One region of the Lentzea sp. NPDC051213 genome, then DNA from elsewhere that is predicted to be linked to it. Evidence: riboswitches for the same ligand, from Rfam matches in the RefSeq annotation. Region 1 holds a riboswitch; each other region holds the start of a gene.
The links. Region 1 has a riboswitch for S-adenosylmethionine ahead of thrC (threonine synthase). Riboswitches for the same ligand answer to the same signal wherever they lie in the genome.
Positions count from the first base shown of each region.

Region 1 (7,598 bases):
GCGGTGGCCTGCACCGTGATCGGCCTGGCCACCTGGTGGCAGGGCCCGGAGGCCGAACCCGCCCCCGACCTCGCTCTGGTGAGCACCACGGCCCCGGCCCCCGAACTGGTCGTGAACGTGGTCGGCGAGGTGACGACGCCAGGCCTGGTCACCGTCACCTCCGGGGCCCGCGTGGCGGACGCCATCCGGCTCGCCGGCGGTCTCAAGCCGGGCATCGACCTCCACAACCTGAACCTGGCCCGCAAACTCACGGACGGCGAACAGGTGGCCGTGGGCATTCCGCCCCCAGCTCCCGCCGGCTCCGTCGGGGCTGTTGGCTCTGCGTGGTCTGTCGGCTCGAAGCTGAACCTGAACGCCGCCACGGCCGCCGAGCTGGACGCACTCCCCGGCGTGGGCCCGGTGACGGCTCAACGAATCATCGACCACCGCACCCGCAAGGGCCCCTTCGCGTCGGTCGACCAACTGCGCGAGATCGACGGCATCGGCGACTCCAAACTCGCCAAGCTGGCCGACCTCGTCCACGCCTGACCCTCGAGCTCCCCGCAGGCATCCAGCCCTGGAGGAAGTCATGCCGTCTGTACGCATCACCAGCCAAGCCGCCCAGCTCGTGCGACGCCCGCGCGTCGACCTCATGTGGCACGACCCCGCAGGCCGCCTGCCGCTGGTCGAGCCTCCCCAACCTCGCCAGGGCAGCCCGACCTGTGACCCCACGCGTGTGAAACGGGGGAGGCGCCGGTGGTCCGCCGACATCCGGTAACCCAGGACTACCGGCTCGTCCCGGCCGCCGCCGCGGTGTGGGCGACGGCCGCGGCCGGTCTCTTCCTCAGCTGGCAGGCGGCAGTTCTCACCGGTCTGGCCGCCGGAGCCGTCGGCCTCGCCGCGTGGCGCCGAGCCTGGTGGACGAAGACCTGCGCTATAGCCCTGCTGATCTCCGGCCCGGTCGCCGCGGCCTGGGTGGGAGGGCACGTGCTGCGAGCCGAGACCCACCCGCTTCGCTTGGCCGCCAACGAAGGCCGCAGCACCACCCTGATCGTCGAGCTCACCACCCGGCCGCGAGGCATCAGGGCGGCGGGATTCGGCGGCCACCAGGCAGGCGTGGACCACGTGGTCCTCACCGCGACCGCGAACGGTGCCCAGCTGGTGCTGCTCGCTCCGGCCGACCGGTGGCGTGATCTGTTGCCGGGCCAGCAGGTCACGGTCAAGGGCTCGCTGGCGCCGCCACGGGGTGGCGACCTGGCGTCGGCGCTGTTGCGGGTGCGCGGGCCGCCGATCGATCCGCAACCCGCCCCGGCCTGGCAACGCTGGGCGGACGGACTTCGCGACGGCCTGCGTGAGGCCAGCGGGGTGCTCGACGCCGAGGAAGCAGGGCTGCTGCCCGCGCTCGTGGTGGGCGACACCGATCGGATGGTGCCGCGCATCGTGGACGAGTTCCGCACCGCGGGTCTGGCCCACCTGCTCGCGGTCAGCGGGGCGAACCTCGCCATCGTGTGCGGCGCGGTGTACCTGCTGCTGCGGCGGCTCGGGCCGCGAATGGCGGCCGTGGCGGCGATGGTGGCGCTCGTCGGGTTCGTGGTCCTGGCCGGACCTGAGCCCAGCGTGTTGCGGGCGGCCGTCATGGGTGTCGTCGCGTTGCTGGCGTTGGTGCTGGGGCGGGAACGCTCGGCGTTGCCGAGTCTCGCGACCGCCGTTGTGGTGCTGGTGCTGGTCGATCCCGCACTCGGTGGAGAGCCGGGGTTCGCGTTGTCGGTGGTGGCGACGGCGGCGCTGGTGCTCGTGGCGCCGAAGTGGGCGCGGGCGCTGAAGGCACGCGGTGTGCCGGGCGGGCTGGCTGAGGCGATCGTGGTGCCCACGGCCGCGAGCCTTGCCACGGCTCCGCTGGTTGCCGGGCTGTCCGGCGAGGTCAGCCTGGTGGCGGTGGTCGCCAACCTGGTCGCCGGGCCAGTGGTCGCGCCGGCGACGGTGCTGGGGGTGCTGGCGGCGGTCGTCGCGCCGCTGTACCCACCGGCGGCCGAAGTGGTGGTGCACGTCGCGGGACCGGCGGTGACGTGGCTGGTCCTGGTCGGGCGGCAGGCGGCGGGCGTGCCTGGTGCGTCGGTCGCCTGGCCTGAGGGCTGGGTGGGGGCGTTCGCACTCGCCGTGGCGGTGGTGGTCGCGGTGTTGTTGCTGCGATTCAAGAAGACGCGGGCGCTGGTGGTCGCGGTGCTCGTGGGCGGGTTCGTGGTGCTGGTGCCGCTGCAGGTGGTGGCGCCGGCGTGGCCGCCGGCCGGGTGGAAGGTCGTCAGCTGCGACGTGGGTCAGGGCGATGCGCTCGTCCTGGCGACGGACGACAGCGACCGCGCGGTGGTGGTCGACACCGGGCCCGATCCCGGTGCCGTTGACCGGTGCCTGAAGACGTTGGGAATCAAGCGGATTCCGCTGGTCGTGCTGACGCATCTGCACGCGGATCACGTTGGCGGCCTGCCGGCCGTGCTCACCGGGCGTGCGGTGGGTGCGGTGGCGGTGGGGCCGTTGAAGGAGCCCGCGTGGGCGTGGCGGGAGGTCGGCGTGCAGGCCCGTGCGCGTGGTGTGCGGGTGCTGGAGCCGAAGGCGGGCGAACGGTTCGCCTGGCCTGGACTGGAAGTGGAGGTGATGGGACCGCGACGGCCGCCGGTCGCCGCGGACACGAACACGACGGTGAACGACTACTCGCTCGTGCTCAGGGCGCACACGGCGGCCGGCCGGGTGTTGCTCACCGGTGACGTCGAGCTGGCCGGTCAGGCGGCGTTGCTGGGCGAGCGGGATCTGAGAGCCGAGGTGCTCAAGGTGCCGCATCACGGTTCGCGGTACTCGTTGCCCGCGTTCCTCAAGGCCGTCAGGCCGCGGGTCGCGCTGGTGAGCGTCGGCACGGGCAACCGCTACGGGCACCCGAGCCCGCACGTGATCGACGAGTTGCGGGCGGGAGGCGCAGTGGTGTTGCGCACGGACAAGGACGGCGACCTGGCTGTGTTGCCGGGAAACCGAATCGTACGAAGGAGAAGAGAGTGCAAGACGACGTCTGGATCAGGCTGCACGACGCGCGCTACCCGATTTCCGGTAGTGGGCCGGGGTTCGCGTGGGCGATGTGGCAGATGGGGTACACGGCGAGCCCGTGGCCCCACGACGAACTCAAACCCGATTTCGGTTACTACATCTGCGAAACGCTCGGCGATGGCACGCGCGCGCTCACCTACCGGGCGACAGCCACGCACGTGTTGCCGCCGACCAAGGCCGCCACACCGGAGGAGGCTTACGACCTGGTGGCGGAGTCCGTGTTCGACGATGGCATGCGGATCGCCCCGCACGTGTGGCAGGACTACCACTACAACGTGCTGAAGGCGGAATCCCCGTGGCCGCAACGGGTTGTGGCGTGGCGCGCGGATGTGAAACCGATCGGGCCGCACGTGCTGGACAGCGTGCAGCGCTTTCCGCGCACCGGCTGGGTCAAGACGGACGCGATCTCCTTCTGAACCAAGGAGATCGCGTCCGGGGGGAGGTGACCAGCGCTGTGACCGCCAACCTTTGCCGCGTCTTCCGGCGCTCAGCAGGGCGCGATGCACCCGTCCGACCACCGAAATACGGGGCAAAGGCCGACGGTTACCGCACTATCCCAGTGCGTTGATGACGGCCTCGGCCGACGGCGGCACCGTCGCGCGCGGGCCGATCGTGTCGCCGAGCGCGTCGAGGGTCTTCAGGCCGTCGCCGGTGATCAGCAGCACGGTCTCGGCGTCGGGGTCGAGCTGGCCCGACTCGAACAGCTTCTTCGCCGTCGCGACGGTCACGCCGCCGGCGGTCTCGGCGAAGATGCCCTCGGTGCGGGCGAGGAGCTTGATGCCCTCGACGACCTCTTCGTCGGTCACGTCCTCGATGGCGCCGTTCGTGCGGCGGACCGCGTCGAGCACGTACGGGCCGTCGGCCGGGGCGCCGATCGCCAGTGAGCGGGCGATGGTGTCCGGGCGGACCGGGCGGATGACGTCGTGGCCCGCCTTGAAGGCGGCGGAGATCGGCGAGCAGCCGGTGGCCTGGGCGCCGAACACGCGGTACGGCGTGGCTTCGACCAGGTCGAGCTGGCCGAGCTCGCGGAACGACTTGTCGACCTTGGTCAGCTGCGAGCCGGACGCGATCGGCACGACGATCTGCTCGGGCAGGCGCCAGCCGAGCTGTTCGGCGACCTCGTAGCCGAGTGTCTTCGAGCCCTCCGCGTAGTACGGGCGGACGTTGACGTTCACGAACGCCCAGTCGTCGTGCTCCGCGGCGAGTTCCTGGGCGAGGCGGTTCACGTCGTCGTAGTTGCCGTCGACGGCGATCAGGGCACCGTCGTAGACGGCGCTCATCAGGATCTTGGCGCGCTCGAGATTGGAGGGAACGAGAACGACGGACTTCCAGCCCGCGCGGGCGGCGGCCGCGGCGACGGCGTTCGCCAGGTTGCCGGTGGACGGGCAGGCCAGCACCTTGAAGCCGAGCTCGCGGGCCGCGGCGAGCGCGACGCCGACCACGCGGTCCTTGAAGGAGTGGGTGGGGTTGCCGGTGTCGTCCTTCACCCAGATCTTGCGGACGCCCAGGGCCTTGGCGAGGTTGTGCGCCTCGACCAGGCGGGTGCCGCCGGGATCGGTGTTCGGGTGCTGTTCCACAGTGGACGGAACGGGGAGAAGGCCGCGGTAGCGCCAGATCGACCTGGGGCCGGCTTCGATGTCCTCGCGCCGGATCTTGCCGAAGTCGTAGGCCACTTCCAGCGGCCCGAAACACTCCAGACAGGCGTACTCAGGAGCGAGAGGAGTCTCATTTCCGCACTCACGGCACAGCAGTGCGCGGGCGGGGCCGAGGTCGAAGGTGGTGCTCGTGGGCACAGTGACAGCAGTCATCGCGAGGTATCTCCTCATCTTTCCCGCGAAATCGAACGGGTCGGAATTGGCACCGTGATCGCCAGCGCGTAGCGCTGTCGCCGGTTGCCGGGGCTTCGTCGGGCCGTTCCCTCTGCCCCTCTGGATGAGCGGTATTCAGTTGTGGTGGTGCTCGTACTCCCCGGCAAAGTTACGGCAATGTCCGTTGCTCAGCCACCAACGTCCACGATCCGGGACGTGGGAAGATGCGGAGCGTGAGCGCACCGGAGTCACTGCACCTCGTCGTCGGCGAGGAGGAGTTGCTGGTCGAACGTGCTGTTCGAGCGGCGCTCGAGGCCGCACGCACGGTCGATCCGACCGCCGACCTGACCCGTGTGCAGGTGACTGATCTCACGCCTCCCGAGCTGGCCGAACTCGTCAGCCCCTCGCTGTTCGCGGAGGGCCGGGTGATCGTTCTGCAGAACGCGCAGGACATCGGCAAGGAGGTCGCCGACACGGTGCTCTCCTACGTCAAGGCGCCCGCGGACGGGGTCACGCTCGTTGTCCTGCACACGGGCGGTGGGCGCAGCAAGGCGGCCAAGGACCTGCCCGGCCAGCTGAAGAAGGCCGGGGCCGCGGTCACCGAGTGCGGCAAGGTCACCAAGCCCGGTGACCGTGAGGCGTTCGTGCGCAACGAGGTGCGGCAGGCGGGCGGCAAGATCGACGCCGAGGCCGTCGCCACGCTCATCGACGCGGTGGGCACGAACCTGCGCGAGCTCGCCGCGGCGGCGTCGCAGCTGGTCTCGGACGCCGACGGCAAGGTGACGGTCGAGGAGATCCGGCGCTACCACCAGGGCAAGGCCGAGGTGACCGGGTTCGCCGTCGCGGAGAAGGCGGTCACCGGTGACCGGGCGGGCGCCATGGAGGCGCTGCGCTGGGCCATGCAGCTGGGCGTGCCGCACGTGCTGGTCGCGGACGCGCTCGCGGACGCGGTGCGCACGGTCGCGCGCGTGACCGCGGTGGGCCGGGCCGACCCGTTCAGCCTGGCCGGGCCGCTGGGCATGCCGCCCTGGAAGATCAAGAAGGCGCAGGCTCAGGCCCGCGGCTGGGACCCGAGCGGGCTCGCCGACGCGATGCAGATCGTCGCGGGGCTCAACGCGGACGTGAAGGGCGTGGCGGCGGACGCCGACTACGCGCTGGAGCGCGCCGTGCTCCGGATCGTGGCGGCACACCAGCGCCGGTGACTACCTGCGCGGGATCCCGATCAGGTACTGGGCTCCGGTGAAGCCCGGTTCGACGCCGATCGTCCAGGCGAACGACTCGGTGCCGGTCAGGCCGTCGACCATCTGCCGCAGTTCCGCGCGCCCGTACATGCGCAGGAACGACACGACGCTGTCGAAGAACATCATGAACGGCAGCACCGGCACGACGTAGGTCAGCGCCAGCCGCAGGAGGTAGCGCGGCAGGGGATTGCGCTGGAACGGCGCCGAAAGCAGCACCGCCAGCGTGGTCAGGAACGGGAAGAGCAGGACGTAGAGGAACGACCGTTTGGTGTCCACGACGACGATCGGTGATCGGGTGTCGACGGCGTTCTGCAGCATGCGCCGGGCCAGTGGCGGCGGGAAGTGGTGGAAGGCGCCGTAGATCGTGCGCGTCCCCTCCACCCGGCAGTCGGTGGCGTCGACCGACTCGGAGACGTAGTCCACCGAGCAGCACGAATCAGGCAGCCGCCGGCGGTTCTCGGCCTGGACGCGCTGGAACGCGGGCACGTTCGGCACCAGGTCGGTCAGCGTCACCTGGGTGTGGACGCCCTCCTCGTGCAGCCTGCGCTGGATGAGCGGCACCGGCCCGCCCGACCCCGCGCACAGGTCGACGATCCGGTGATCCGCACCGGAACGCAGAGCCAGCGACAACGGGCGTGAGTACTCCCGCGCGGCGTCCGTCAGCCGGTAGATGAACGCGATGGACTCCGTGTGCAGGGTGCGCAGCACGGGCGGAGTGCCGTCGAGGTCGTGCAGCTCGACGAAGTCAATGCGTGGGAGCGATTCCATGGGTTCTATCCCTACCGCGCAACCGGACCGGCAGTCCATCCGCAGGAGTGGGCACGCCACGGCGGTTCCACGGCACCTCGTAGCCGGGCTCGACCGACCACTCGTAGCGCTCCAGCAGCTGGGCCATGACGGCGTTCACCACGGCGGTGGCGAAGTGCATGCCGATGCAGTGGTGCACGCCGCCACCGAACGGCGTCCAGGCGTACCGGTGCGCCTTGTCCTCGGCGCGATCGGGAGCGAACCGCAACGGGTCGAACACCGATGGCTGCGACCACACCCCGGGCATGTGGTGGCTGAACTGCAGGATGGGCATGACGTAGGTACCGGCGGCCAGCGGGTGGCCCAGCACGGTGGTCGGCCGCACGGCCCGGCGGGCCAGCTGCCCCAACGGCGGCATGAGGCGCAGCGACTCCTTGCGCACCAGCTCCAGGGCCGAGCCGTCCTCGCGGCAGCGCTGCTGCCACTCAGGGTGTCCGGCCAGGTGGTAGATGATCGAGGTCAGCGCGCTCGCGGACGTGTCCCGCGCGGCCAGCAGCAACAGGATCATGTGGTTGACCACGTCCTGAGCGGTGAACTGCTCGCCGTCCTCGGTCACTGCCGCGCAGAGCATGCTGAGCAGGTTGTCGGCCGGCCCGCCGGACGCACGCCGCTCCTCCACCCACGCGCCGAAGATCTCCTCCAGGCGGCGCCGTGCGGCGATGCCACGGGCCCA
Region 1 covers NZ_JBITEX010000004.1:9,838-17,435, reverse strand. The annotation lists gene ACIA8G_RS18280 (helix-hairpin-helix domain-containing protein) at 1-528, shown strand, start outside; gene ACIA8G_RS18275 (DNA internalization-related competence protein ComEC/Rec2) at 736-3,351, shown strand; gene ACIA8G_RS18270 (hypothetical protein) at 3,303-3,485, shown strand; gene thrC (threonine synthase) at 3,621-4,877, opposite strand; SAM riboswitch class I at 4,889-5,008, opposite strand; gene holA (DNA polymerase III subunit delta) at 5,102-6,079, shown strand; gene ACIA8G_RS18255 (hypothetical protein) at 6,080-6,886, opposite strand; gene ACIA8G_RS18250 (cytochrome P450) at 6,864-7,598, opposite strand, start outside.

Region 2 (7,598 bases), on a different contig from region 1:
CACGAACTCCAGTGGTGCCAAGGTCATGCTCACGGCCGGCCACTGCGTGGTGGGCAACCCCGACATCCTCGACGCGAACGGCACCCACATCGGCAAGGGCGTCGCCACCCGGTTCCCGAGTGTCGACATGGGGCTGATGAGCATCGACGCCGAGGACACGCCACGTGGCTACGTGGACACCCGCAACGGCAGCACCGTGTCGATCACCGGCCTGTCGAAGGCGCCGGTGGGCACGGCCATCTGCAAGGCGGGCAACACGACGGGCTGGACCTGCGGCAGCATCACGCACTACGACCAGTCGGTCCGCTACAGCGGCCAGTCCGTCTCGACGAACGGCCTGGCGCGCTCCACCGTGTGCACCGAGGGCGGCGACAGCGGCGGCGCCTACATTTCCGGCAACACCGCGCAGGGTTTGACGTCGGGCGGTCCGACTGACGCCGAATGCGGGTGGAACCGCGGCGCCGGGGCCACCGGTTTCTATTCCTACTATCAGCCGGTTGTGGACGCGGCCAACCACTACGGCGTCACCATTACGACGGGCTGATTGACGCGCCTTCACAGTGCTTGACGTAAAGGGGGCCGGTGCCGATCAGGCGCCGGCCCCCTTCGTCCTGCGCCCGCTGTCGCGAAGGTGTGAGCGAAGCGTGAGTCCGCGCCCCTAACGTGGTGGCGAGCCACCGCCGAAACGTGATGGGGGAAGTGCGTGCAGAGGCTGAGCAAGTTGGGGATGGCCGCGGCACTAGCCGTGGCGCTGGCAGCACCAGGTGCGGCGCAGGCGCAGGCCGCGTGCACCTGGGTGACGACGGATCTGCCACTGGCCGACGGGTTCTCGGGGATCAGGGTCTCCGGCTCGTCGGACAACGGTGAGTGGGTGCTGGGCGAGGGTTACCACTCCCAGCACCAGAACGCGACGGTCGTCTGGCGCGACGGGGTGGTGCACGGCGTCCACCCGGAGAGCGCGAAGGTGTTCGACGTCAACAACTCCGGCACGGTGGTGGGCATGTCGGACAGCCTCCCGTTCCGGATCGAGAACGGTGTCCGGGAGCAGTTGGAGCCGGCGACCGGCAAGACGCAGGCGATCGCCAGCCACATCAACAACTCGGGTGCGGCCGCCGGCCAGTCCGGCCCGTACAGCCTGTACGGCCCGCTGCTGGTGTGGGAGCCCGGATCGACGACGCCGAGGGAGTTGCCGGGCACCCGCAACGGCCTCGTGCGGTTCGTGAAGGGTTTCGACGACCAGGGCAACGTCGTCGCGCAGGAGGTGGGGCCGCTCAGCCGGCGCATCAGCCACGTCTGGGACCGCAACGGCAACCAGACCAGGCTGGAGCCCCTGCCCGGCGACTACTCGGCCTACGTGGAGTCCATCAGCGGCGGCCGGATCTTCGGCACGTCGGTCCACGCTGAGCCGCTCGAGGGACGCACGGTCGTCGAGTGGGGACTGGACGGCAAGATCGTGCGCACCATTCCCGAACTCGCCGACGTGTACGACTCCAACGCGGCGGGTGAGGTGCTCGGTCAGGCCGCGGGAGACGGCGTGGGGCTGTGGCGATCACCCGGCGAGTACGTCCCGGTGACCGCCGACCTCTGGCCGGACGCGGTGGACGAGAGCGGCGCTGTCTACGGCTACGGCTACCGGCCTGGGAACGACAACCAGGTTCCGCGTTACGCGCGCTGCGGCTGACGCCGGCGCGGGATGAACGCGCGCCGCACCAGGCGCACCCACCAGGACCAGCGGGCCGGGGACTTCGGTTCCCGGCCCGCTGCGCGTTCGAAGCCGTCCAGGAGGTCCTCCAGGCACGCGTCGTGCAGCCAGCGGATCGCCACGACCCAGCGCAGCCACGCGACGAACCCGAAGTCGCCGACCAGTTCGTGCCGCAGCACGGTGCCCGAGGCCGACAGCGTGTGGGTGCCGGAGAGATCGGTGAACTCGAACGTGATCGACGAGCCCGGCTCGAACGCCACGCACCGGTAGCGGATCGGGCCGTGGCCGCCGTCGGCGCCGACCCCGAGCGGGCGGTCGAACTCCTGCGTGCCCCAGGCCGGTGGCCAGAGCTCCTGGACGCGCTCGACGAACGGGCCTGCCGGGACGCCCAGGTCCCTGGAGTGCACGTTCCTGATCATGCTTCCCCCTTCCATACGCTGGCGTATGTTCATGAAACATACGGTAGCGTACGGAACCGTGGTGCGGCGATCTCGTGACGACTGGACTGAGATAGCGCTGAGAGCGCTGGCCGAGGGCGGGCTCCCGGCCGTGGCGATCGAGCCGCTCGCGGCGCGCGCCGGGGCGACGAAGGGCAGCGTCTACCACCACTTCTCGAACCGGGAGGCGCTGCTCAAAGCCACCGTCGAGCGGTGGGAGCGGGAGCACACCGAGGCCGTGATCGAGCTCGTCGAGGCGGAGGCGACGCCGCTGGACAAGCTCAGGACGTTGTTCGGCACGGTGCTCGACCGCAGTCGCAAGGGGTCCGTCGAGCTCGCCCTGCAGCAGGGTGCGCACGATCCCGTCATCGCGCCGGTGCTGCACCGGGTGACGGAGCGCAGGCTCGGGTACCTGAGGGAGCTGTTCGAAGAGCTGGGGTTCGACGCTGAGCACGCCAGGAAGCGCGCGTTGATCGCGTTCAGCCTCTACCTGGGGCAGGTGCAGATGTACGCGACCCTGCCCGGCCTCGTCGAACCGGTGCTCGACGAGGCCGTGCAGGTACTAGCCACGAATCAGGCCGCGCGAGATCAGACCGCGGTCGCCCACAACGTGTAGGCGATCACGTCCGCGTTGCGGTCGAGCGCCGGGACGTTGATGTTGGACGTGGTGTCGCAGGAGGCGTGGTAGCAACGGTCGTAGGCCTGGCCGGACGTGCCGCCCCACTTCTGCGCCTGAGCCGCGGTCTTGCGGCCCTCGGCGCCGGTGAACGTGCCGCCGATCGGGATGCCCGCGCGGGCGAACGCCGCGTGGTCGGAGCGGCCGCCGACGCTGGTCAGCTCGGTCTGGACGTTGATCGACGTGAAGCCCGCCTGCAGCCGCTGCTGCAGCGCCAGCGAACCGGAGGGCTGACCGGAGGCGCTGTAGACGAAGTAGCCGGGGTTCGGCGAGCCCGTCATGTCGAAGTTCAGGTACGCCTTGATCTTCGACTTGTCGGTCGCCGACAGGGAGTTCACGTAGTTGGTCGAGCCGATCAGGCCGCGCTCCTCGGCACCCCACCAGCCGAACCGCACGTGCTTGGCCGGCTGGAAGCCGGTGGCCTTCATCTGGAGAGCGACCTCCAGGATCGACGCCGAACCCGTGCCGTTGTCGTTGATGCCGGGGCCCGCGGTGACGCTGTCGAGGTGACTGCCCAGCATGACGATGTTGTTCACGTCGCCGCCGGGGTAGTCCGCGATCAGGTTGTAGCCGGTGGCGCCGCCGTAGGTGAACGACTGCACCCGCGTGACGAAGCCGGCCGCGTCGAGCTTGCTCTTCACCCAGTTGACCGAGGCCAGGTACCCCGGACGTCCGTGAGCGCGGTTGCCGCCGTTGGCGTTCGCGATCGACTGGAACTGGTTGAGGTGTGACTGGACGTTGGCCACCGAGATGTTGGGGGCGGCCATGACCGCCGGAGCGGCCGCTTGCGCTGCTGTGGTTCCGGTCACCATCAAGGCGGCCGCCAGCGCGATCAGGATCCTCATGGTTCAACTCCGTGCAGGGTAGGGATTGAGCCACTGATCAACATGCTCCACTGTGCATGAGCCCGGTAGGTGCGAACGTCGGGTTGTCGCGTCGGATTCGTCCATTTCGGTGGTGATCAATCAGAATGGTCCAGGTGGGTGACGTCACGCTTGTTCTGGGCATCGGCGCCGCCGTCCTGCTGGTCTCCGTGATCGCGGTGCGGGTGTCGATCCGCCTCGGCCTGCCCTCACTCCTGCTGTACCTGGGCATCGGCGTCGTCCTCGGCGAGTCCGTGCTCGGCATCCACTTCGACGACGCGGACCTCACCCAGTCGCTGGGCATCGCGGCCCTCGTGCTGATCCTGACCGAGGGCGGGCTCACGACCCGCTGGCAGGCCGTGAAGACCTCGCTGTGGTTAGGCGTCGCACTGTCCACAGTGGCCGTTGCAGTGAGTGTCGCGATCACCGGAACGGCACTGCACCACCTGCTCGGCCTCGACTGGCGGATGGCGCTGCTCTGGGGCGCGGTGCTGTCGTCCACCGACGCGGCCGCCGTCTTCAGCGTCCTGCGGACACTGGGCGTGGGGCCGCGGCTCACCGGCGCGCTGGAGCTCGAGTCGGGTCTCAACGACGCGCCGGTCTACATCGCCGTCGTGCTGCTGGCCTCGGCGGACGAGATCACCTGGACCGCGCCGCTGCTGGTGCTCTACGAACTGGCCGCGGGCGCGCTCATCGGTGTCGCGCTCGGCTGGCTCGGTGGCGCCGGGCTGAGACGCGCGGCGCTGCCCGCCACCGGCCTGTACCCGCTCGCCACGGTGGCGGTGTGCGTGATGGCCTACACGGCGGGCGACCTGCTGCACGCCTCCGGATTCCTCGCCACCTACGTGGCCGCGCTCGTCCTCGGCAACGCCCGCCTGCCGCACCGCGCCGACACCCTCTCCTTCGCCGAGGGCCTCGGCTGGCTCGCGCAGATCGGGCTCTTCGTTTTACTGGGCCTCTACGCCTCTCCCTCGCGGCTGCTCGACGTGCTGTTCCCCGCGCTGATCGCGGGTGTCGTGCTGACCTTCGTGGCGCGGCCGCTGTCCGTGATGCTCGCCGCGCTGCCGTTCAAGGTGCCGTGGCGCGAACAGGCGTTCCTCTCGTGGTCAGGTCTGCGCGGCGCGGTGCCGATCGTCTTCGCGCTGATCCCGTTGATCCAGGGCGTCGAGGGTGCGCGCGAGCTGGTAGACGCGGTGTTCGTGCTGGTCATCGTGCTGACGGTGGTGCAGGGCACGACGCTGCCGTTCCTCGCCCGGCGTCTCGGTCTGGTGCGCTCGGGCGAAGCGCAGGAGGTGCAGGTCGACTCCTCGCCGCTCGACGAGCTGGGCGCCGAACTGCTGCAGGTCCACCTCCAGCGCGGGTCGAAGCTGCACGGCGTCTACATGTCCGAACTGCGGCTGCCCAGCGGCGCCACGGTGAGCCTCGTGGTGCGCGGCGGAAAGAGTTTCACGCCACAGCCGACGACCAGGCTGCAGACCGAGGACCAGTTGCTCATCGTCACCACCGAAGAGGCGCGCGATGCCGCTGAGCGGCGGATACGAGCCGTGGACCGCGCCGGTCGCTACGCACGGTGGAAGGGCGAGACCGGGGACTAGCTCGGTTTCCGAGGCTTCTCACCATGTGATCGGCTCTCGACGCGTGTTGTGAGGGTCCGCTAACGTCATCGGCAGGTCATGAGAGCCAGCGTCAAGCCCAAGCTTGCTGGCCGGCAACCCTCCTACCGCGGTGGGGTGCCCTTGGTGAGGACCTGGTCCGGCGCGTAGGGCGCCGGTCAAGCGCGGGCCTCCAGTCAGGCCCCCAGGCCGCAGGAGGCAGCTCGATGACGCTCGCGATCACCCCGAACACCACCGCTTCGGTTCCCGCTGTCGTCGGTTCCGACCTGCGGATTCCGCTGGTGACCGGAGAGCGCGTCACGTACGCCAACCTCGATCACGCGGCCAGCGCGCCGTGTCTGCAGGAGGTCCGCGACGCCGTCGACGAGCTGCTGCCCTGGTACGCCAGCGTGCACCGCGGCGCCGGGTTCGCCTCCCAGGTCTCCACCCGCGTCTACGAGCAGGCACGTGACCGCGTGCGGAAGTTCGTCGGCGCGCACTCCTCCGACGCCGTCGTCTTCACCCGCAACACCACCGATTCGCTGAACCTGCTGGCACGCAGCGTTCCCAAGGGCACGGCCGTGGTGCTGTTCGACAGCGAGCACCACGCGGCACTGCTGCCCTGGCGCGGTCCCAACGTGCAGCGGATCGCCACCCCTACGTCGTCCGGTGCGGCCCTCGCGGCACTGGACCGGGCCCTGACCGCCGCCCCGGTCGGTCCGCGGCTCGTGATCGTCACCGGGGCGTCCAACGTCACCGGCGAGTTGTGGCCGGTAGCCGAGCTCGCGAAGGTCGCGCGTTCGCACGGTGCCCGCGTCGCGCTGGACGCGGCGCAGCTCGCCCCGCACCGCCCGATCAACGCCCGTGAGCTGGGCGTCGACTACATCGCGTTCTCCGGTCACAAGATCTACGCGCCGTTCGGTGCCGGCGTGCTGGTGGGCCGCGCGGACTGGCTGCAGCAGGCCCAGCCGTACCTGGTGGGCGGCGGCGCCACGGCCAAGGTCACCGATCACGGCGACCGCCTGGGCGTTGCCTGGTCGAAGGTGCCGGAGCGGCACGAGGCGGGCAGCCCGAACGTCGTCGGCGTGCACGCGCTGGCCGCGGCCTGCGAGATCCTCTCGCGGCACTGGGAGCAGACCATCGCGCACGAGCAGGAGCTGCTCACGCGCCTGCGTGAGGGCCTGCGCACGGTTCCCGGCTTCCGGGAGCTGTCGATCCTGACCGACGCCGACCGCGTGGGCGTCGTGAGCTTCACCATCGCCGGTTTCGACGCGGGCTTCCTCGCGGCGGCCCTTTCCGCCGAGTACGGCATCGGTGTGCGGGACGGCGCGTTCTGCGCGCACGTGATCGTCGGCCGCCTGGTCAAGCAGGCCGGTTCGAACGAAGAACGCGCTGTGCGCGCGTCGATCGGCCTCGGTACGACGGCCGAGCACGTGGACCGTTTGGTGGCGGCGTTGCGCACGCTCGTCACCGAAGGTCCCAAGTGGACTTACACGCAGCGCGACGGCCGCTGGGTGCCCGAGGACGACAGCCGAACCCTGCCGCCGTTCCTCGCGTAGTCCCGGTCGTGGACAATGACCTGGTGAGTGACGAGTCCAAGGCCGACGAGAAGGCCGCCGCCAAGCCTGCTGAAGAGCAGGCCGGCGAGCCTGAGGTGGTCGAGGAACCGAAACCCGAGGCGGACGCCGAACCGGAGAAGGCTGCGGAAACGAAGCCTTCCGAGGACGACGACGCTGCCGAGTTCTCGATCACCGGGTCGCTGCCGGAGCCGAGAGTGCACCTGCTCGCCGTGCTCGCGGCCGGTGTGCTGGTCCTGGACATCCTCACAAAAGTCCTGTCCGTGGCCTTTCTCGAGGATGCCGAGCCGATCAAGCTGTTCGGTGGCGTGCTCTACCTGACGTTCGTCCGCAATCCCGGTGCCGCCTTCGGGCTGGCCGAGGGCTGGACGTGGATCCTCGCGCTGATCGCGCTGGGTGTCGTCGGGTTCATCCTCTGGATCGCGCGCAACCTCCGCTCCCAGGGCTGGGCCATCGGCCTCGGCCTGGTGCTGGGCGGTGCCGTCGGCAACCTCGCCGACCGCATCTTCCGCGAGCCGGGTCCGCTGCGCGGCCACGTGGTGGACTTCCTCTCGCTGTTCGACCCGTTCGGCCGCGTTTGGCCGGTGTTCAACGTCGCTGACATGGCGATCGTCTGCGGTGGCGCGACGATCGTGGTGCTGGCGCTAATGCAGCACGACTACGACGGGACGGTCCACAAAGAGAAAAAGGTCGAGGCGTGAGCGGATACCGAACGCTGCCGATTCCCGACGGGCTGGACGGCATGCGTGTG
Region 2 covers NZ_JBITEX010000011.1:187,008-194,605, forward strand. The annotation lists gene ACIA8G_RS39195 (trypsin-like serine protease) at 1-544, shown strand, start outside; gene ACIA8G_RS39200 (hypothetical protein) at 704-1,681, shown strand; gene ACIA8G_RS39205 (SRPBCC family protein) at 1,663-2,121, opposite strand; gene ACIA8G_RS39210 (TetR/AcrR family transcriptional regulator) at 2,153-2,755, shown strand; gene ACIA8G_RS39215 (M28 family metallopeptidase) at 2,728-3,660, opposite strand; gene ACIA8G_RS39220 (potassium/proton antiporter) at 3,786-5,273, shown strand; SAM riboswitch class IV at 5,348-5,462, shown strand; gene ACIA8G_RS39225 (aminotransferase class V-fold PLP-dependent enzyme) at 5,498-6,829, shown strand; gene lspA (signal peptidase II) at 6,853-7,548, shown strand; gene ACIA8G_RS39235 (RluA family pseudouridine synthase) at 7,590-7,598, shown strand, end outside.
Region 2: it holds a riboswitch for S-adenosylmethionine, as region 1 does, so the genes downstream of both, ACIA8G_RS39225 (aminotransferase class V-fold PLP-dependent enzyme) here and thrC (threonine synthase) in region 1, are expected to answer to the same signal.

Region 3 (7,598 bases), on a different contig from region 1:
CGCCCATTGCGTGTCCTGGTCGCTCAGGTCCCAGACGTGCAGCGGCACCCACCACGGCACGGACCAGCTCAACGGCCGGTCCAGCTGCTGGTTCTCGGTGATCACGACGACCCGGTCGTGACGGAGGCGGAAACGCTTGCGGACGACCTGCCGCAGGTCGTCGCGCCGCCACCGCACGATCTCGGCTCGTTCACAATGCCGAGCTACCAGCTCGACGGTCTCGTCCGCGAGCGGATCAGCGACCAGCAGAGTGTGCCCGGCCAGCCGAGGGGCCGGCGGAGCTGCCGGTTTCCACCGGGTGACGGGTGTGGCGTCCACGGCATCGCGGTCGTACCTGCGGTCGAGGATGTGGCGGAACAGCTCCGACTGCCGCTCGTCGACCGGCTTGGGGTGCACGCGGTTCAGCACGTCGCCGAGCCGGAGAGCCATCCAGGTCAGGTCGCACTGCCCTACCGATTCCTCGGTGTAGAGCCGACGCACCGCGTCGCTGATGCCGCGCTTCAACGGCTTCGGCAGCGCCCGCCCGTGGAAGTAGTTCCAGTAGGAGAGCAGCCAGGTGGGATCCAACGGGTCCACGAGCACGGAGTCGATCAGCTGGCGCGACATCCCGTGCTGCCCCGCGGCAAGCCGGGCCGAGAGGAACTCTGCGGCGCCCGCGTGCGCGGTGTAGTCCAGGCCCGCACCACGGGCCCAGCGCACCAGCGCGGCGGTCCACTCCGGGTACGCGACGGTGCAGCGGCGAACAAGGCCGACGTAGTGGGCGAGGCGCTTGGCGTGGAAGTTCGGCTCATCGCCGACGAGGTCCGCCACGACCATCCGGAACAGCTCGCGTTGCAGCCGTCTGCCCAAGTCTTCCCCCTCGAAAGACCACGCGTGCCCCGAGAATTCGAGATCGCCCCCGTTTGGAACGGGAGCTTCGCACCGGGGCGCGCGTGGCGTGAGGGATCTTAAGCGTGGACTTCGGGAGGCGTGGGCTTCGGCTCCTCGGTCGTGATCACGCGGGCACCGTGCACCGGCCCGTGCGCGACCCGGACCGTCCGGCACACCCCGGCGCCGGCCAGCTCGGCGGCTACTCGCACCGCCGTGTCGCTGTCCTCGCACAGGAACGCCGTCGTGGGCCCGGAACCGGACACGATGCCGGCCAGCGCACCCGCGTCCACGCCCGCGCGCAACGTGCGGCGCAGGTTCGGCCGCAACGACACCGCGGCGGCCTGCAGGTCGTTGCCCAGCAGCAGGGCGAGCTGACGTGGATCTCCTGAGGAGAGCCCCTCCAGCACGGCCTCGACCGGGCCGACCCGCGGTGGATCACCCTCCACGCGCAGGCGGTCCAGCTCGTCGAACACGTCCGGGGTGGACAGTCCACGACGGTCGAACGCCAGCACCCAGTGGAACTGGTGCCGGGCCAGCACGGGCACGATGCGCTCGCCACGACCGGTGCCGAGCGCGGTGCCGCCGTACAGCGCGAACGGCACGTCCGCGCCGAGCTTCCCGGCCAGTTCGGCCAGCTCGTCGCGGCTGATCTCCAGCCGCCACAACGACGACAGGCCCACGAGCGTCGCCGCCGCGTCCGCGCTGCCGCCCGCCATGCCTCCCGCGACCGGGATGGCCTTGCGGATGACGACGCGGACCTTCGGGTCGTCCGGGTCCTTGCCCACGTGCGTGGCCAGCAGGCGCACCGCGCGCCACGCGAGGTTGGAGGCTCCGGTGGGCACCTGATCGGCGCCCTCGCCATGCACCTCGACGCCTGGCTCGTCGGCCACCGCGACCGTGACCTCGTCGGCGAGCGAAAGCGCCTGGAAGATGGTCACCAGGTCGTGGTAGCCGTCCGGGCGCACGTCACCGACGGCCAGGTGCAGGTTGACCTTGGCCGGGACGCGGACCGTGACCGGGGGTGGAACGACTGCGAGCACGATGTCAGCCTACGGGCGTTCTGCCGTCGCGGACGCCTCCCCCGGCCACTGCGGGTCTCAGACCGGGATGACAGAACCGTTGAAGGTCTGCTTGATGTAGTCCTTGACCTGCTGCGATCCGAGCAGCTCCGCGAGGTCGCGGATGCGCTTGTCGTCCTTGAGCTCGGTGCGCGTGACCAACCCGTTCGCGTTCGGGTTGTGCTCGGCCTTCTCCAGCGCCAGCGAGTCGGTGGCGGGCTTGAGGCCCGCGTCGATCGCGTAGTTGCCGTTGATCACCGACGCGTCGGTGTCCTCCAGCGAGCGCGGCAGCTGAGCGGCCTCCAGCGGCACGAACTGCAGGTTCTTGGGGTTCTCCGCGACGTCGCGCACGGTCGGCGCGTCGACGGCCTTGAGCTTGATCAGACCGTTGGCCTCCAGCAGCTTCAGGCCGCGGGCCTCGTTCGTGGCGTCGTTGGCCAGCGCGATCTTGGCTCCGGACGGCAGGTCGTCGACCTTCTTGTGCTTCTTCGAGTAGAGGCCCAGCGGCTCGACGTGGACCGGCTCGACCCACTCGACCTCGGCGCCGGTCTCCTTCGTGAACGTCGCCAGGTACGGCACGGTCTGGAAGTAGTTGGCGTCGAGCGAGCCGTCGACCAGCGCCGTGTTCGGCTGCACGTAGTCGGTGAACTCGACGACCTCGATCTTCAGGCCCTTCTGCGCGGCGAGGTTGTCCGCCACGTACTTGAGGATCTGCGCGTGCGGGACCGGCGAGACGCCGACCTTCAGCGTGTCCGAAGCGGACGCTCCGCCCGACGAGCAAGCGGACAGAGCAGTCAAAGAGGTCAAAGCGACCGCGATCAGGGCAGCCTTAATACGCATGACGTTCCTTTTGAGAGTTTCGAGCGGCGGAGAGAGATCAGACTGAGGCGTGCCGGCGCCGGTCGGACGCACGGGCGGCACGGGTGAACCCGAACTGGATCACGGTGGTGAGCACGGCGAGCCACGCCACGGTGCTCCACAGGATCCGGTCGTTGAAGCGCTGGTAGCCCTCGCGGATCGCGAGGTCGCCGAGCCCGCCGCCACCGATCACGCCGGCCATCGCGGAGTAGCCGATGAGCGCGATCACGGTGACGCCGATGGCGTTGATCAGCGCGGGCAACGACTCGCGGATCAGCACGCTGCGGACGATCCGCAACGTCGAGGCACCGGTGGTGATCGCGGCTTCGACCACGGTCACGTGCACCTCGGACAGGATGTTCTGCACGAGCCGCCCCACGAACGGGATGGCGCCCACGGCCAGCGGCACGATGACCGCCGTGCTGCCGATGGAGCCACCGACGATCAGCCGGGTGACCGACGTGAGCGCGACGAGCAGCACGATGAACGGCATCGAGCGACCCAGGTCGGTGACGAAGCTCAAGAGGCGGTGCACGACCGTGTTCGGTCGCAACCCACCTCGTGCGGTGAGCTGCAACCAAACACCGACCGGAATGCCGAAAGCTGTGGCGATGAGGGTGGAAACGCCGACCATGTACAGCGTTTCCCCGGTGGCCTCGACGAGGTACGTGACGACGTCGGACCAGGGTGTAGCAGACCTCACGCAGCTACTCCCTGCGGTCCCTTCAGGGACCTCTGCACCGCGCCGCCTGCCTCGCCGATCCACTCGAGAGCGGAGTCGGAGCGCTCGCCGTTCAGGCCGAGGCGGAACCGCGCGACCGGGGTCTCGCCCAGTCGCGTGAGGCCGCCGCCGACGATGTTCAGCTCGACGCCGAACCGGTGCGAGGCCTCGGGCAGCAGCGCGCCGACCGCGGCGAACCCGACGAGCACGACGTCCGCGACGCGGTCGTAGTTGCTCTCGTTGATCGGGTTCAGGTCGACGGCGGGCAGCAGCGCACTGCTCGTGCGGCTGGCGGCGTCACCGACCAGCTCGAGCACCTTGCCGTGCTCGACGACGCGGCCCTGCTCCAGCACGGCGACGTCATCGCAGATCTTGCGGACCACGCCCATGTCGTGCGTGACGATGAGAACGGTCACGCCCAGCTCGGCGCGCGCACGGTCGAGAACCGTCAGCACGGAACCGGTGGTCTCCGGGTCGAGCGCGGACGTGGGCTCGTCGGCCAGCAGCACGCTCGGGCTCGCGGCGAGGGCACGCGCCACGGCGATGCGCTGGCGCTGCCCGCCGGACAGCTGGTCGGGGTAGGAACCGGCCTTGTCGGTCAGGCCGACGAGGTCCAGCAGCTCGCCCACACGGCTGCGGCGCTGAGGTCCCGGCACGCCGGCGGACTCCAGCGGCAGCGCGATGTTGCCGGCCGCGGTCCGCTGCCGCAGCAGCGAATCCCCTTGCGGCACAACGCCGATCTGCCGGCGGGCGGCCCGCAGCGCGGACCCGTCCAGCGAGGTGATGTCCGTGCCGTCGACGCGGATCGCACCCGAATCGGGGCGCTCCAGCAGCGCGACGCAACGGGCGAGCGTCGACTTGCCGGCCCCGCTCGGGCCGACCACGCCGAGCACGGTGCCCGCGTCGACATCGAGGGTGACGCCGTTGAGGGCGTTGACGCCCTGGAAGGACTTGGTGAGGTTTTCGACAGTGATCACGTCTGCTCCACGGCTGCGCTCGACGGCACAGTGCCCCGATTTCGGCGGGCACGCGCGGTCGAAGTTCTGCTCAGGTGTGCGCCACTCGTACGCCGAGTGCGCGTCAAAGGACTTTTAGAAGGCGCCTTAGACGAGGTGGCGACGACATGCAGAAGCGGTGCGACGGCACTGGTCGACGACTCGACGGCGCGTCAGCATTCGCGTGGTACCCATGGTGATCCTCCATCGGTCCTGGCGTTAGCACCTGCCCGCATCCAGCGGGTGGTTGCTGCGACGTCGTAGAGCCAGGTCTCTCAGTCGCTCCGGATGGCAGTTGTAGTCAACCGGACGGACGTTCGGTTGCGCAAGCCAGATTCCGATTCGTTCGACAGATCACACTGTTGGCCGATGGATCCCCGGCCTAAGCCTCAGCAATCCGAATGAAGTCGATCACGCCAAGCCGCTCGGCCCTTTGCTGGGGATCGACGTCCGCCTTCTGGAGCAGTTCGTCCACCTGCTGGACGCCTCCCGCCCAGCCCTTCAGCGCCGCCCTCAGCGTCTTGCGGCGCTGCGCGAACGCGGCGTCGATGATCTCGAAAAGCCTCTTGCGATCCACTGTGGACAGCGGGCTTTCGTGGCGCCGGAACCACACCAGGCCGGAGTCGACGTTGGGCGCCGGCCAGAACACGTTCCGGCCGATCGGGCCTGCCTTCTTCGCGTCGGCGTACCAGGCGAGCTTCACGCTCGGCACCCCGTAGATCTTGCTGCCGGGCTTGGCCGCCATCCGGTCCGCGACCTCGGCCTGGACCATGACTAGTCCTTTTCGCAGGGTCGGCAACTCACTCATGAGATGGAGGACGACCGGGACCGCGACGTTGTACGGCAGGTTGGCCACGATCGCCGTCGGCTGGACGGGCAGGTCGTCCTTCGAGACCTTCATCGCGTCCTTGAGGACCACGTGGAGCTTGTCCGCGTTCTCGGGGTCCATCTCGCGCGCGGTCTGCGGGAGCCGCTGGGCCAGCGGCGGATCGATCTCGACGGCCACGACCTGCTTGGCGCTGGGCAGCAGCCCGAGCGTGAGGGAGCCCAGGCCGGGGCCGACCTCCAGCACGACGTCGTCCTCGTCCAGCTCGGCGGCCGCGACGATCTTGCGGACCGTGTTCGGGTCGTGCACGAAGTTCTGGCCGAGCTTCTTGGTGGGGCGGATGCCCAGCTCTTCGGCCAGACGACGGACTTCGGCAGGACCCAGCAGGCTCACCCGCGCATTCTCGCAGACGCCGGAGCTCGCCTCCGCCACGCCGCGAAACGTCACGCGGGGGCCCCGCGTTTCCTCTGAGGAAACGTAGGGCCCCCGCGTGACTGAAAAGGTGAGGGGTTACGGCAGGCCGAGCTTCGCGCGGCAGCCCGGCCACGCGGCGTAGGTGCCGCCAGCGCGGTCGCGCAGCCTGGTCGCCGTGGCGATCTGCTGCTCACGGGTCGCCTGGTGCGGCAGCGCCGCGTACTGGGTGCCACCGTTCGAGGCCCAGGTGCTGGCCGAGAACTGCAGGCCGCCGTAGTAGCCGTTGCCGGTGTTGATGGCCCAGTTGCCGCCGGCCTCGCACTTGGCGAGACGGTCCCAGACCTCGCCGTCGGGCAGCGGCTTCGTGCCCACGGTGATCTTCTTGGGCTTCGGCTCCTTGGTGACCTTGCCGCCGATCTTCTCGCGGCTGATCTCCTTGCCGTTCTTCACGGTCACGCGGTACGTCGAGACCTGCTCGCCCGGCACGCCGGGGTCGGTCACCGTCTGCTGACCCGCGTTCATGTTCGGGTCGTTGGTCTTCTCGACCGGGGGCGCGACCGGCTCGTTCACGTTGATGACCGTGACGCCGGTGCGGGAGATGTAGACCTCGGCACCGGTGGCGAGCTTGACCTCGGTGCCGTTGGCGACCGCGTCTTCCGCGCCGAGCTGGATGTTCTCGTTCTTCAGCAGCTCGTCGACGGTGACCGCGGTGGTCTGCAGCTCACGCGGGGCGTTGGCGCCGTCGAACAGCTTGATGTTCTTGCGGGTCTTGACCTCGAGGTTCATGCCCTTGAGCGGGACGTCCTGGCCGGCGGGCGCGGACATCCACGCGCCTTCGGTCGGGACGCCGAGCTGCTTCGCGGCCTCGTCGACCGTGACGGAGCGGACCCAGTCCTCGCGGGCCTGGCCGTCGACGCTCATCTTGAGCAGGCGGCCGCGGTCGAGGGTGATCTTGCCGCCGTCGGAGATCGGGGCGTTCAGCGAGGGCGACAGGGCGTCGTGCTCACCGACGACGATGCCTTCCTCCGCCAGGACCTCGCCGACCGTGCCCTCGTAGGAGTGGACGGTCGAGGTGGCGCCGTCGATGTCGACCGCCACGGACTTGTCCATGGCCATCGCCGTGACGCCGCCGCCCGAGATGGACACCAGCACCGCGGCGATCGCGCCCTTGACGAAGCGGCGCTTCCAGGACGAGACGGCCTCGACGAGGACCTGCGGGTCGCGCTGCTCCTCTTCCTCCGACGGGAGGAAGAGGAGCAGCGGCATGATCGTCGTCTCGGCGTTGATGAGCCGGATCAGCTCGTCGACGTCGACGTTCGCGGTGGCGAGGAGCTCATCGGCGTCCGGGCCGAGCACCTCGAGCACGTCCGCGGGCGAGATGCTCAGCGCACCGGCGGGAAAGCTCGGGTGGGGGTCGGCTACACCGACTGCGGTGCCCCCGACCGGCGTGAACCAGTCGGTGTCGTCGTTGAAGTCGTAAGGAGCGGCAGTTCTGTCGCTTCCGGTCACAGGGTCGATACCTCCATTGCGGAAGCACGAGGCCACCGCACAGTTGGCGTTGACGTGATCATTCGAGATGTGAAGCTCGAAGGTTCCCGGCAACTCCTCCTACGTGGTCTCGCTTCTTCGCGCTGGCTTGGGTCCCGCCCCGACTGCGGGCGTGCTCCGAACCGACAACGTCGGCTCAGGTGGCACGGTCACGGGACAGTAACGGGGTCGCGGACGTTGCGCAAACACCCCCACGGATGTTGTGACCTCAGTCACCCCATGGGGGTAGCAACGCCTTGCTCCGTTCGTCTTAGACCACATTTCAGTCACCAAGTCCGAACACTCGTTGAGCAGTACGGGTGACTGCG
Region 3 covers NZ_JBITEX010000015.1:5,092-12,689, forward strand. The annotation lists gene ACIA8G_RS42580 (hypothetical protein) at 1-849, opposite strand, end outside; gene ACIA8G_RS42585 (4-(cytidine 5'-diphospho)-2-C-methyl-D-erythritol kinase) at 948-1,910, opposite strand; gene ACIA8G_RS42590 (MetQ/NlpA family ABC transporter substrate-binding protein) at 1,968-2,768, opposite strand; gene ACIA8G_RS42595 (methionine ABC transporter permease) at 2,806-3,489, opposite strand; gene ACIA8G_RS42600 (methionine ABC transporter ATP-binding protein) at 3,486-4,484, opposite strand; SAM riboswitch class I at 4,704-4,797, opposite strand; gene rsmA (16S rRNA (adenine(1518)-N(6)/adenine(1519)-N(6))-dimethyltransferase RsmA) at 4,885-5,760, opposite strand; gene ACIA8G_RS42610 (transglycosylase family protein) at 5,839-7,251, opposite strand; gene ACIA8G_RS42615 (TatD family hydrolase) at 7,553-7,598, opposite strand, start outside.
Region 3: it holds a riboswitch for S-adenosylmethionine, as region 1 does, so the genes downstream of both, ACIA8G_RS42600 (methionine ABC transporter ATP-binding protein) here and thrC (threonine synthase) in region 1, are expected to answer to the same signal.